DNA from 2 places in the Rhizobium sp. YIM 134829 genome. Region 2 is predicted to be linked to the other one. Evidence: riboswitches for the same ligand, from Rfam matches in the RefSeq annotation. Region 2 holds a riboswitch; the other holds the start of a gene.

Region 1 (5,146 bases), on a different contig from region 2:
GGCGCGTGGTCGGGGTTCACGAACCATTCGAGCATCACCGTCAACCGGTCGGCCGCAGCCGCCGGAAAAGGGCCGGTCAGGGCCGCCGCCAGAAACAGCAGGGGCGCGAGGAAACGGGACAGGGATCGGATCATGGGTTTCTCCAGACGGTCAATCGAAAACAGGGGGACGGGTGCGCGCCCAGGGCGCGAAGGGCCGGGTCAGCCGGTCGATGAGCAGGCGCAGAGCGACAGCGAGAATGGCGAGGAGCACCATGGCGGCAAACACCATGTCGGACTGCATGCGCGCATTGGCCTGCACCATGACGAAGCCGAGCCCGCCGGAAGCGCCGACCCATTCGCCGACCACCGCGCCGAGCGGAGCGAGCGGGGCGGCGACGCGCAGGCCGGTGGCCAGCTGCGGCAGGGCAAGGGGTACGCGGATCTGCGTCAGGATCTGCCAATGGCTGGCCGGCGTCAGCGCCGCGGCATCGACGATGTCCTGCGGGGTCCGGTTCAAGCCATCGGCAAAGGCAGAGGCGACGGGAAAGAAGATGATGATCACCGTCATCGCCACCTTGGACGCCATGCCGAAGCCCAGCCAGAGGACGAGGATCGGCGCCAGGACGAAGACGGGGAAGGCCTGCAGCACGAGGAGCATCGGCCAGGCGAGCCGCCCAAGCCGCGGCCAGGCGGCAAGTAGAAAGGCGATCGCCGCGCCGAACAGGCTGCCGAGGACAAGGCCGGCGACGATCTCGCCCAGCGTGACGGTGGTCTGGTCGAGCAAAAAGGCGCGCTGGCGCCAGAGAGCGGCAAGCACGGCGGCCGGTGTCGGCAGGACGTAGAGGGGAAGAAGCGCGGCCGCCACGGCGCCCTGCCAGAGCAAAAGGACGCCGAAGAGGCCGAGCGCCGCATGGCGCGTCTGCATGCAGCAGCCGCCCTACCGCAGGCCGCCGGAGCGCACCATCAACGGCTCACAATCGGCGGACGCCGGCGCCGCAAGCTGGGAGGCGAGAGAAGAGCGGGTAGGCAACATGGCGATCTCCTGACAATCATCATGGAGATCCGAGCAAGCGAAGAAGGGGAAGGCGCACTGGCGGGCGACCCGTTTCCGTTCCTACGCCGGTATGACCCGGATCAGGTTCAAGGGTCCGGGCTCCACGCCCATCTCAGCACCGTGCGGTGCTCCCCTCGGAATGGCCAAGCAGTGACGGCAAATGCCTGTCCTGTCAACCGTGGCGATCAGGCCAGCCCTTGCGTGACCCCGCGAGGGGCCAGTGCCTCGCTTTTCCGCGTGACAAGCGCGCCCCGATCGGCAAGATGGATCTGCTTGAGAGACAGGGGCGCTCGCTGCGAGGCGGGCTGAGAAGCACCCTTTGAACCTGAACCGGATAATGCCGGCGGAGGGAGTCGCTTGGGGGACGGTCCTGGCGGCGATCACCGCCCTTCCCTTCAAGTCGCGTCCGCTCCGTCGCCTGAGGAGCACCATGACGCAGGATCATTTCACAGGACAGCTTTTGCACGAGGTGCGGCAGGCGCGCCCCCTCGTCCACTGCATCACCAATTACGTCGCCATGTCGATCGCCGCCAATGTGCTGCTGGCGGCCGGCGCCTCGCCGGCCATGGTCCATGCCGAGCAGGAGACGGAGGAATTCGCAGCGCTCGCCGGTGCGCTGACGATCAATATCGGCACTTTATCCGCGCCCTGGGTAGACGGCATGCGGCGCGCGATCCGCGGCGCCACGACCGCCGGCCGCCCCTGGGTTCTCGACCCGGTCGCTCACCAGGCGACGCGCTATCGCAGCGAGGTGACGGCGTCGCTGATGGCGCTCTCCCCGACCATCATCCGCGGCAATGCTTCTGAAATCCTGGCGCTGTCCGGTGCTGCGAGCCGTGGCCAAGGCGCCGATAGCGGCGACCCGGTCGCCGTGGCCGAATATGCTGCGCGGCGCATCGCCCATTCGAGCGGAGCGGTCGTCGCCGTGACCGGCAGCGTCGATTTCGTGACCGACGGGCGCCGCGCGCGGCGCATTCATGGAGGCTCGGAGCTGATGCCACAGGTGACCGCGCTCGGCTGCGCGCTGACCTGCCTGATCGGCGCCTATGCCGCCGCGCGCCCGGACGATCCCTTTGAAGCCACCACCGGCGCCCTGGCGCTGTTCGCCGTGGCCGGCAGCCAGGCCGGAGCCCAGGCCGACGGCGCCGGCTCCTTCGCCTGGCGGTTCCTCGACCGTCTCACGACCGTCGATCCAGCCGCTGTGACAGCCGAAGCGCGGATCGAGACGGTGTGACACGCGGTAGGAGTCATGATCGGCTTCGCGCTTCGAAGAAGCGAGCCGTGAGGACTATGCCGAGCGCGAGGCAACCCTGGCGAGGGTGGGCCTTGCGTGCGGTTCGTCGTCATCGGCAACAACGGAGGCCGGCGCGGGTGCCACGTCGAGATCGGTTTCCACCCGGTTTCGCCCGGCCTGCTTGGCGCGGTAGAGCAGATGGTCGGCCGTGGTCATCAGCGCCCGCAGCGTATCGCCCGGGCGGACCGCCACGAGGCCGGCGCTGAAGGTGACGTGGCGGGTGATCGCCGTTTCGGCGAGGACTTCGACAGCGAAACGCGCCGAGACCGCTCGAAGCAGCTGCTTGGCCTCATCATGCTCACGCCCGATCAGCAGCGCCGCGAACTCCTCGCCGCCCATGCGCGCCACACAATCCTGCGGACCGAAGATGCTGCGAGCCACGCGGCCGAAAATTTTCAGCACCTGATCGCCGGCATCATGGCCATAGTCGTCGTTGATCTGCTTGAAGTTGTCGAGATCGAAGAGAACGAGCAGCGGCGCCGGCTCGAGCTCTTCCGTCCGCTCGGCAATGACCGGGGTGGCGCGCTGTGTAAAGGCGCGGCGGTTGTCGAGCCCGGTCAGGAAATCGGTCTGCGAGGCGCGCAGCAGCTGGTGCCGGCTCTCCTCGCGCGTCAGCGAGAGGAGCGCCATCGGCGCCGCCATGGAGAAAACCACGCCCTCGAACATGGTGAAGAGCGCGATGGCGTCCAGCACCCCGTCCTGGTTCAGCGAATAGGCGAAGGGAATGACGACGACGCGGGCCAGATAAACCATGCCGTGCAGGCCGAAAACGACGGCGGCGAGAACCCAGGAACGGGTCGGGCCGGTGGTGCCGTTGAGCACCAGCATCAAAGCGAGCGCGAAACAGGGGATGGTGATGAAGAAACTGCCGACCGCGCTCCAGATCGCATAGGAGAGATTGGGCCCGATCAGGAGCCAGACGGTGGCAGCCATGAGCGCGAACACCAGCGTCTTGCGCGGCAGCCGCACGCCGACAAAGGGCATGGCGCCCAAGAGAAGCAGCCAATAGCCGCCGACCATCAGGATGTTTGTGACGCCCTGCACCACGATGAGCGGCAGGCTGGCGCGGCCGAGGAAGATTCCGCACCCGATCGCCATCAGGATATAGCCGACCGTCCAACACATCAGCTCCCGGGCCCGTTCGGCGTTAAATCGCCGCTCCCAGAACGTCATGACGGCCGCAACGGCAAGCGTGCCGAGGCCGACGGCAAAGAGGGTGGGAAGACTGAGCGGCATTGGAAAGTTCCAGGTTTCGAAGAAGACCCTATGACGGCGGTTCTTTCGCATTCCCTACCAAACCGTGCGATCTCAAAGATTGGTTGATGTGTCATTACAACCAGTCAGAGCAGGATCGGACTTCCGCCCCCTACCGATCCTTGCTCCTGTTGACAAGCTGTGGATAACAGAACATATAGAGAACAAATCACTGCGTTCGTTTCGCACCATCCCAGTGCGAAGGGGGCTCACAGGTCACCGGCCAGCCCGAGGTGGCGGCGCCGACGAGGAATGGCAGACGATCGGCCGGATGAGCCGCCGATCGGCAGCAGGAAGCGAGGTCGCGATGGAAGAGCAGATCCAGATCCGTGAAAGTGTGCGCATGCTTCTCGCCCAGGGCGAGGCATCGCGTCGGCGGGCCGAGGCAGCACGCGAGGAGATGCGCGTCCGCGTCGCAGCACTCTCCGCCAAGCCGGGCGAAAAGATCCTCGCCGCCATCCGCGAGGCCCGTCAGGGAACCAGCCACTGAGGCGCCTGACGACCAGCCTGTTTCCCCGGCTCATGGTCTGATGCACAACCGGCGGTGTCGGCCAGGATCGACGCTCTGCCCCTCCTCGCGTGAGCCACGATCCGCATTGCGGTCATGAGGCTGCTTGACGCCTCGACCCACGCCCGGTCGTGTCGTGGCCTGTTGTAGCAATCGGACAGTCAAGCCAATCAATCCCTCATCGGCACCCGCATGGGCGCTCGCCCCCGGGGGCGACGCATTTTACCCATCACGGCATCGGTACGGAATCGGCAGCCTCTGCGTGTTCCCTGCGACGAGACGACGCCCACACCATCCCTGACCGTGCATTTTGCAACCTCGACACCACATGGACAGGTTGAGACCTCTATAAACGTGAATTGGTAAGTGCTATTTTAACTTTCTCAGAGAAGCCGACGTGCCTTTTGACAAGCCGACCGGTTTGTGCAACTCAGACTGTAGCCTGCAAGAATGCGCATATACTGAAAAAAATAACTGGCTGGAGGGAACTGCCCATTCCATTTGGCATCACACGAGATCGACACCCGCTACAATTTTAGAATTAGTAAAAATAACTAGTCTTACAACCCGGGGAGAGGGGGAGCTCCAATTGCATAAGTTGATCCGCTCCCGCATCATCACCGCGTTCTGACAGAACCCACAGAGGCCCCTATGCCACTCATTCCCGGTAATCCGATCGACGTCTATGTCGGTTCCCGCATTCGCCTTCGCCGTCTGATGCTCGGCATGAGCCAGACCAAGCTGGCCGACCAGCTCGGCGTCACCTTCCAGCAGGTGCAGAAGTACGAGAAGGGGGCCAACCGCGTTGGCGCCAGCCGTCTGCAGCACATTGCCGACGTCCTGAAGGTGCCGATCAGCTTCTTCTTCGAGAATGGCGGCGAGCCGGAAAAGGAAGGCGGACTGGGCGAGGCGCAGGATGTCGCCGGCTTCGTCAGCACCAAGGAAGGCATGGAGTTGAATCGCGCCTTCTTTGCGATTACCGATACCAAGGTTCGCCAGTCGATTGTCGCGCTGACCAAGTCGCTCGCCAGCAGCATGGGAGGAGCTGAAGATGA
Region 2 (5,146 bases):
GGCCGGATCCTCTTCGCCGGTCAGCCCAAGATGCGAGAGGAGATAGGCGACGCGATAGGGATCATCCCCCGGGCCGAGGCCCGATTCGGCATAGGCCTGCACGGTGCGATGCGCGCCGAAATCCGGCGCCTGTTCGAGATAGCGCACCGTTGCCGAGGGATGACGGAAGACCTCGCCCGATTGCGGCTCCACCATGCCGGCCGCCACCTTGAGCAGGGTCGACTTGCCCGACCCGTTTCGGCCGACCAGGCAGAGGCGCTCGCCCGGCTCCAGCTGCAGGCCGGCGCCGTCAAGCAGCGGCGTACCGCCGAAGGTGAGCACGATGTCGTCGAGTTTCAGAATGGGTGGTGCCATGGTCAGGCTCCCGTCATATCAAAGGGCCGGGCGAGCAGCAGCGCGCGGCCGGCCTCAAGCGTCAGGGTCACGCGCCCCTCCGCCACATTGGAAATGGTCCGCGATGCGCCGAAGGGCAGATCGAAGGCGGACAGCGGATAACGGGCACCATCGATCGACAGGCCTTTCAGCGGATCGAGCCCCAAAACGGAGAACAGGCTGCCCGGCGGCAGATCGACCGACAGCCTGCCATCTTGCAATGGATAGGCCTCTTCCTCGCCGCTGGTGAGCATCACCTCGTAGCCGCGCTCGGAAAGCTCTACCGCGTGCAGCAGATGCATCAACGCATGATCGCTGCGCTCGCCCCCCAGAGCTCCGGCGAGAATCAGCCGGCGGGCGCCGCGGGCGATCGCTTCGGCGACGGCGATCTCGCCATCCGTCTCGTTCTTGGCCGGCGGATAGGGCTCGCGCGGCACGCCGGCATAGGCGGCGCTCAGCGCCTCGGAGCTCGAATCGAAATCGCCGATCCACACCTCCGGCGTCAGGCCGAGTGCCGCCGCATGGCGCATGCCGCCATCGGCGGCGATCACGCGTGCGCCGGCGATCTCTGCGCGGAGCCGGTCGGTCACGCTGAGCGTGCCGCCCAGGAGAATGACGAAGGGGCTGTCGGTCATGGCATCGCCATAGCGCGAAGCGCTGCCCAGAGCAAAGGGCAAAGGCAAAGCGCGATCTTGTCAAGCGCCCGCGCCGCAGCTACATCTCGCTCTGCTCTAACGGGGTGCCTTTCGGATGATGGAAAGGCTGAGAGGCCAGCTGGCCAACCCGCGGAACCTGATCCGGCTAACACCGGCGGAGGGATTAGACGGCACGGCACACCGCCGCTCTTTCCCCTTGTGAAATCGAACCGAGAAGGAGATGTGCGATGCGCAGTAGATGGCTGACCTTTCTAACCCACTCTCTCACCCCCGTCCTGGCCATCACTCTCGCGACGGGCTCGGCCGCGGCGCAGGAGAAGCGGCTGACCGTCTACACCTATGAGAGCTTCACCAGCGAATGGGGCCCCGGTCCGAAGATCGCCGCCGGCTTCGAGAAGACGTGCGACTGCAAGGTCGATTACGTCTCGGTTGCCGATGGCGTGGAGCTTCTGACGCGGCTGAAGCTCGAGGGCACTGCCTCCAAGGCCGATGTCGTGGTCGGGCTCGATACCAATCTGGTGGCGGAGGCCAAGGAGACCGGCTTCTTCGCGCCGCATGGCGTCGAGGCGGCTGAACTGAAGGTACCGGGCAATTTCTCCGACGACACCTTCCTGCCCTATGACTACGGTCATTTCGCCTTCGTCTACGACACCGAGACACTCAAGACGCCGCCGAAAAGCCTCAAGGAGCTGGTCGAGGGTGACGCTTCGCAGAAGATCGTGATCGAGGATCCGCGCACATCGACGCCGGGTCTCGGCCTGCTGCTCTGGGTCAAGGCGGTCTACGGCGATGCCGCACCCGCCGCCTGGGCGAAGCTGAAGGACCGCGTGCTGACGGTCACCCCCGGCTGGTCGGAGGCCTATGGCCTGTTCACCAAGGGCGAGGCGCCGATGGTGCTCTCCTACACCACCTCGCCCGCCTATCACATGGTCGAGGAAAAGACCGAGCGCTACCAGGCCGCCGCCTTCTCCGAGGGCCATTACATCCAGATCGAGGTGGCGGGCCTGACCAAGTCCAGCCATGACCCGGTGCTCGCCAAGGCCTTCCTCGCCTATCTGACCGGCGCCGAGGCTCAGACCATCCTGCCGGTGACCAACTGGATGATGCCGGTGGCGACCCCCGCGGCGCCGCTGCCTGATGCCTTCTCCAAGCTCGTCGCTCCGCAAAAGACCCTGCTGATCCCCTCTGATGACGTGGCGAAGAACCGCAAGGCCTGGGTGGACGAGTGGCTGGCGGCCATGAGCCGGAGCTGAGGTCCTTGGATCGAGCGCCGACAGCCCCGGCGGCCCGCGCCGGTCCGCGCCGCCGGCTGACCATCCTGTCGGGTCTGGCGGCGCTGGCGGCGATCGGCGTGTTCGTCATTGCCGCTCCGCTTGCGCTCGGCCTTGCCTCCGGCATCAGCCAAGGCGGCCTAAGAGAGGACAGCCGACCGCTTATCGATGCCTATGTGCTGAACGCCGCCCGCTTCACTCTGCTGCAGGCCGTTCTTTCCACGGCTCTTTCGGTGCTCCTGGCGATTCCGGTCGCCCTGGCGATTGCCCGGCGCCGGCAGTTCCCCGGCCGCATCTGGCTGTTGCGGCTGCTGGCGCTGCCGCTCGGCCTGCCAGCGCTGGTCGGTGCGCTCGGCCTGTTGAGCATCTGGGGCCGGCAGGGCGCGGCGAACACGCTTCTCGATATCCTCGGCTTCGGGCGTCCGCTGACCGTCTATGGGCTGCAAGGCATCCTGCTCGCCCACGTCTTCTTCAACCTGCCGCTTGCCGTGCGGCTGATGGTGGCCGGGCTCGACCGGATCCCCAGCGAATATTTCCTGCTCGGCGCCAATCTCGGCCTGTCGCGCCTGTCGCTGCTGCGCTTCGTCGAAGGGCCGGTGTTACGGGCGCTGATGCCGGGGATTGCCGGGCTGATCCTGATGCTCTGCGTCACCAGCTTCACCCTGGTGCTGACGCTCGGCGGTGGACCGGCGGCCAGCACGATCGAGGTCGCGATCTATCAGGCCCTGCGTTTCGATTTCGACCTGCCGCGCGCCATCGCCCTGGCAGGACTGCAGCTGGCCATAACCGCACTCCTGCTCCTGGCTTTCACCCTCCTGGGATCGCAGCCGGCCGAGTCCGAGACAAGCGGCCGCGTGCCGCGCCGGTTCGATGGCGCCGGCCTTCCCTCCCGCCTCGGCGATGCCGGCGTCATTGCGCTCGCTGCGCTCTTCGTTGCCAGCCCGATGCTGGCGGTTCTCATCGCCGGGCTGCGCGCCGATCTCGTCCGCCTCGCGCTCGATCCGGCGGTCCATCGCGCATTGCTCACCAGCCTCGCCATCGCCACCGCCTCCTCGATTCTGTCGGTCCTCCTCACCTTTTTCATGCTGCAGGCCCGGCTCGCGCTGATCGCGCGGCGCAGCCGCCAGCCTTCCAGGCTCGATGCCGCAAAGCTTTTCAGCGCCGCCGTGTCGGGTGCCACCTCGCTCGTGCTTCTGGTGCCGCCGGTGGTGCTCGGCGCCGGCTGGTTCCTGGCGCTCCGGCCTACCGGCGACGTCGCGCGCTACGCGCCCGTGATCATCGTCGCCATCAATGCGCTGATGGCCCTGCCCTTCGTCGCCCGCATCCTCGCTCCGGCCCTTGCGACCCATGCGGCACGAACCGCGCGCCTGGCCGACAGTCTCGGCATGGCCGGCTGGAGCCGCCTGCGGTGGATCGATGCGCCGGTGCTCGCCCGTCCGCTCGCCATGGCGCTCTCCTTCGCCGCGGCCCTCTCGCTCGGCGATCTCGGCGCGGTGGCGATCTTCGGATCCAACGAGGTCGTGACCCTGCCCTATCTGCTCTTCAGCCGCATGGGCTCCTACCGGACGCTCGATGCGGCGGGGCTCGCGCTGCTGCTCGGCCTCGTCTGCCTCCTGCTCACCATGGCCGGCACGCCGCGCCGCGAGATCGCTCTTCGATGACCCGACCTGTCCTTGGCCCGGCCCTCGCCCTCGACCAGACCCGCATCCGTTTCGGCCCGACCACTCTCGACTTCGACATGGCGGTGTCGCCCGGCCGGCTGGTGGCGGTGGTCGGGCAGTCCGGCTCCGGCAAATCGACCCTGCTCAACCTTCTCGCCGGCTTCGAGGCGCCGGAGAGCGGCCGCGTGCTCTTCTCCGGCCAGGACCTGACCGCCGCGGGACCCGCGGACCGGCCTGTCTCGATCGTCTTCCAGGACCACAATCTCTTCGCCCATCTCGATGTCGCCACCAATGTCGGCCTCGGCATTCATCCCGCCTTGCGGCTGACGGCGGATGACCGGGTGCGGATCGCGGCAGCGCTCTCAGCCGTCGGGCTCGAAGGCTTCGAAAAACGCCGGCCGCCGACCCTCTCGGGCGGGGAGCGGCAAAGGGTGGCGCTCGCTCGCGCCCTGGTGCGGCGCCGGCCGATCCTTCTGCTTGACGAGCCCTTCGCGGCCCTCGATCCCGGCCTGCGTCGGGACATGGCCGGCCTGATTCAGGCGCTCCACCGCCGCGAAGGGCTGACGACCCTGCTCGTCACCCATCAGCCCGACGATGTGGCGTCGCTCGCCGACGAGGTGGTCTTTATCGCAGACGGTAAGATCTTGCTGCATGAGCCCGCCACCGCCTTCCTCGCCCGGCGCGATCCGCCGGAGGTGGCGCGCTTTTTGGGCAAGGCTCCAGTCGATCCCCTTCGCGAAGCTCCTTCCGCCACAATTTGACCGCCGGCCTGTGGCACCCGCGAAGGCCGGCGACGGGAACCGCGTTGCCGTTCCACAACGCGGCAAGAATTTCAACACAGGACGCTGTTCATCGGTCCCGCGAATCCGTTAAGCGGAGAGCCTTGCAAAACGGGCGACAGACAGACGGCGCAGAGGCGATCCGGGCGCGCTGAGCGGGACATGGGCTGAAGGCATGATCGAGACCAGGCGGAGCGTCCGCAAGCAGAGGATTGGAGAGGCGGGGAACGTCCCCCCGGCGCCGACTCCGGCCCTGCGCCGGTCCGCCCGGCTGCTCGCCGGTCTCTCGCTGCTGACGCTTGCGGGCTGCACGACGGCGCTCGACCAGAGCTACGAGCCGAGCGTCGCCCCCTCCTCCACGCCGCAGATCGTCGACGAAGTACAGAAGAACGATCCCCGGGCGCAGA

Evidence for each region. Region 2 has a riboswitch for thiamine pyrophosphate ahead of thiB (thiamine ABC transporter substrate binding subunit). Riboswitches for the same ligand answer to the same signal wherever they lie in the genome.
Region 1: linked by a shared signal. The riboswitch ahead of ACLE20_RS12215 (ABC transporter permease) and the one ahead of thiB (thiamine ABC transporter substrate binding subunit) in region 2 are both predicted to bind thiamine pyrophosphate.

Annotation. Positions count from the first base shown of each region.
Region 1 covers NZ_JBKHKI010000006.1:66,673-71,818, reverse strand. Annotated here, with positions in the region: gene ACLE20_RS12220 (ABC transporter substrate-binding protein) at 1-122, opposite strand, end outside; gene ACLE20_RS12215 (ABC transporter permease) at 151-906, opposite strand; TPP riboswitch at 1,076-1,180, opposite strand; TPP riboswitch at 1,308-1,404, shown strand; gene thiM (hydroxyethylthiazole kinase) at 1,466-2,269, shown strand; gene ACLE20_RS12205 (GGDEF domain-containing protein) at 2,324-3,565, opposite strand; gene ACLE20_RS12200 (hypothetical protein) at 3,855-4,073, shown strand; gene ACLE20_RS12195 (helix-turn-helix domain-containing protein) at 4,743-5,146, shown strand, end outside; gene ACLE20_RS12190 (hypothetical protein) at 5,143-5,146, shown strand, end outside.
Region 2 covers NZ_JBKHKI010000004.1:76,483-81,628, reverse strand. Annotated here, with positions in the region: gene ACLE20_RS09220 (ABC-F family ATP-binding cassette domain-containing protein) at 1-354, opposite strand, end outside; gene ACLE20_RS09215 (thiamine diphosphokinase) at 357-1,007, opposite strand; TPP riboswitch at 1,098-1,208, shown strand; gene thiB (thiamine ABC transporter substrate binding subunit) at 1,256-2,281, shown strand; gene ACLE20_RS09205 (thiamine/thiamine pyrophosphate ABC transporter permease ThiP) at 2,338-3,960, shown strand; gene ACLE20_RS09200 (ATP-binding cassette domain-containing protein) at 3,957-4,721, shown strand; gene ACLE20_RS09195 (M48 family metalloprotease) at 4,915-5,146, shown strand, end outside.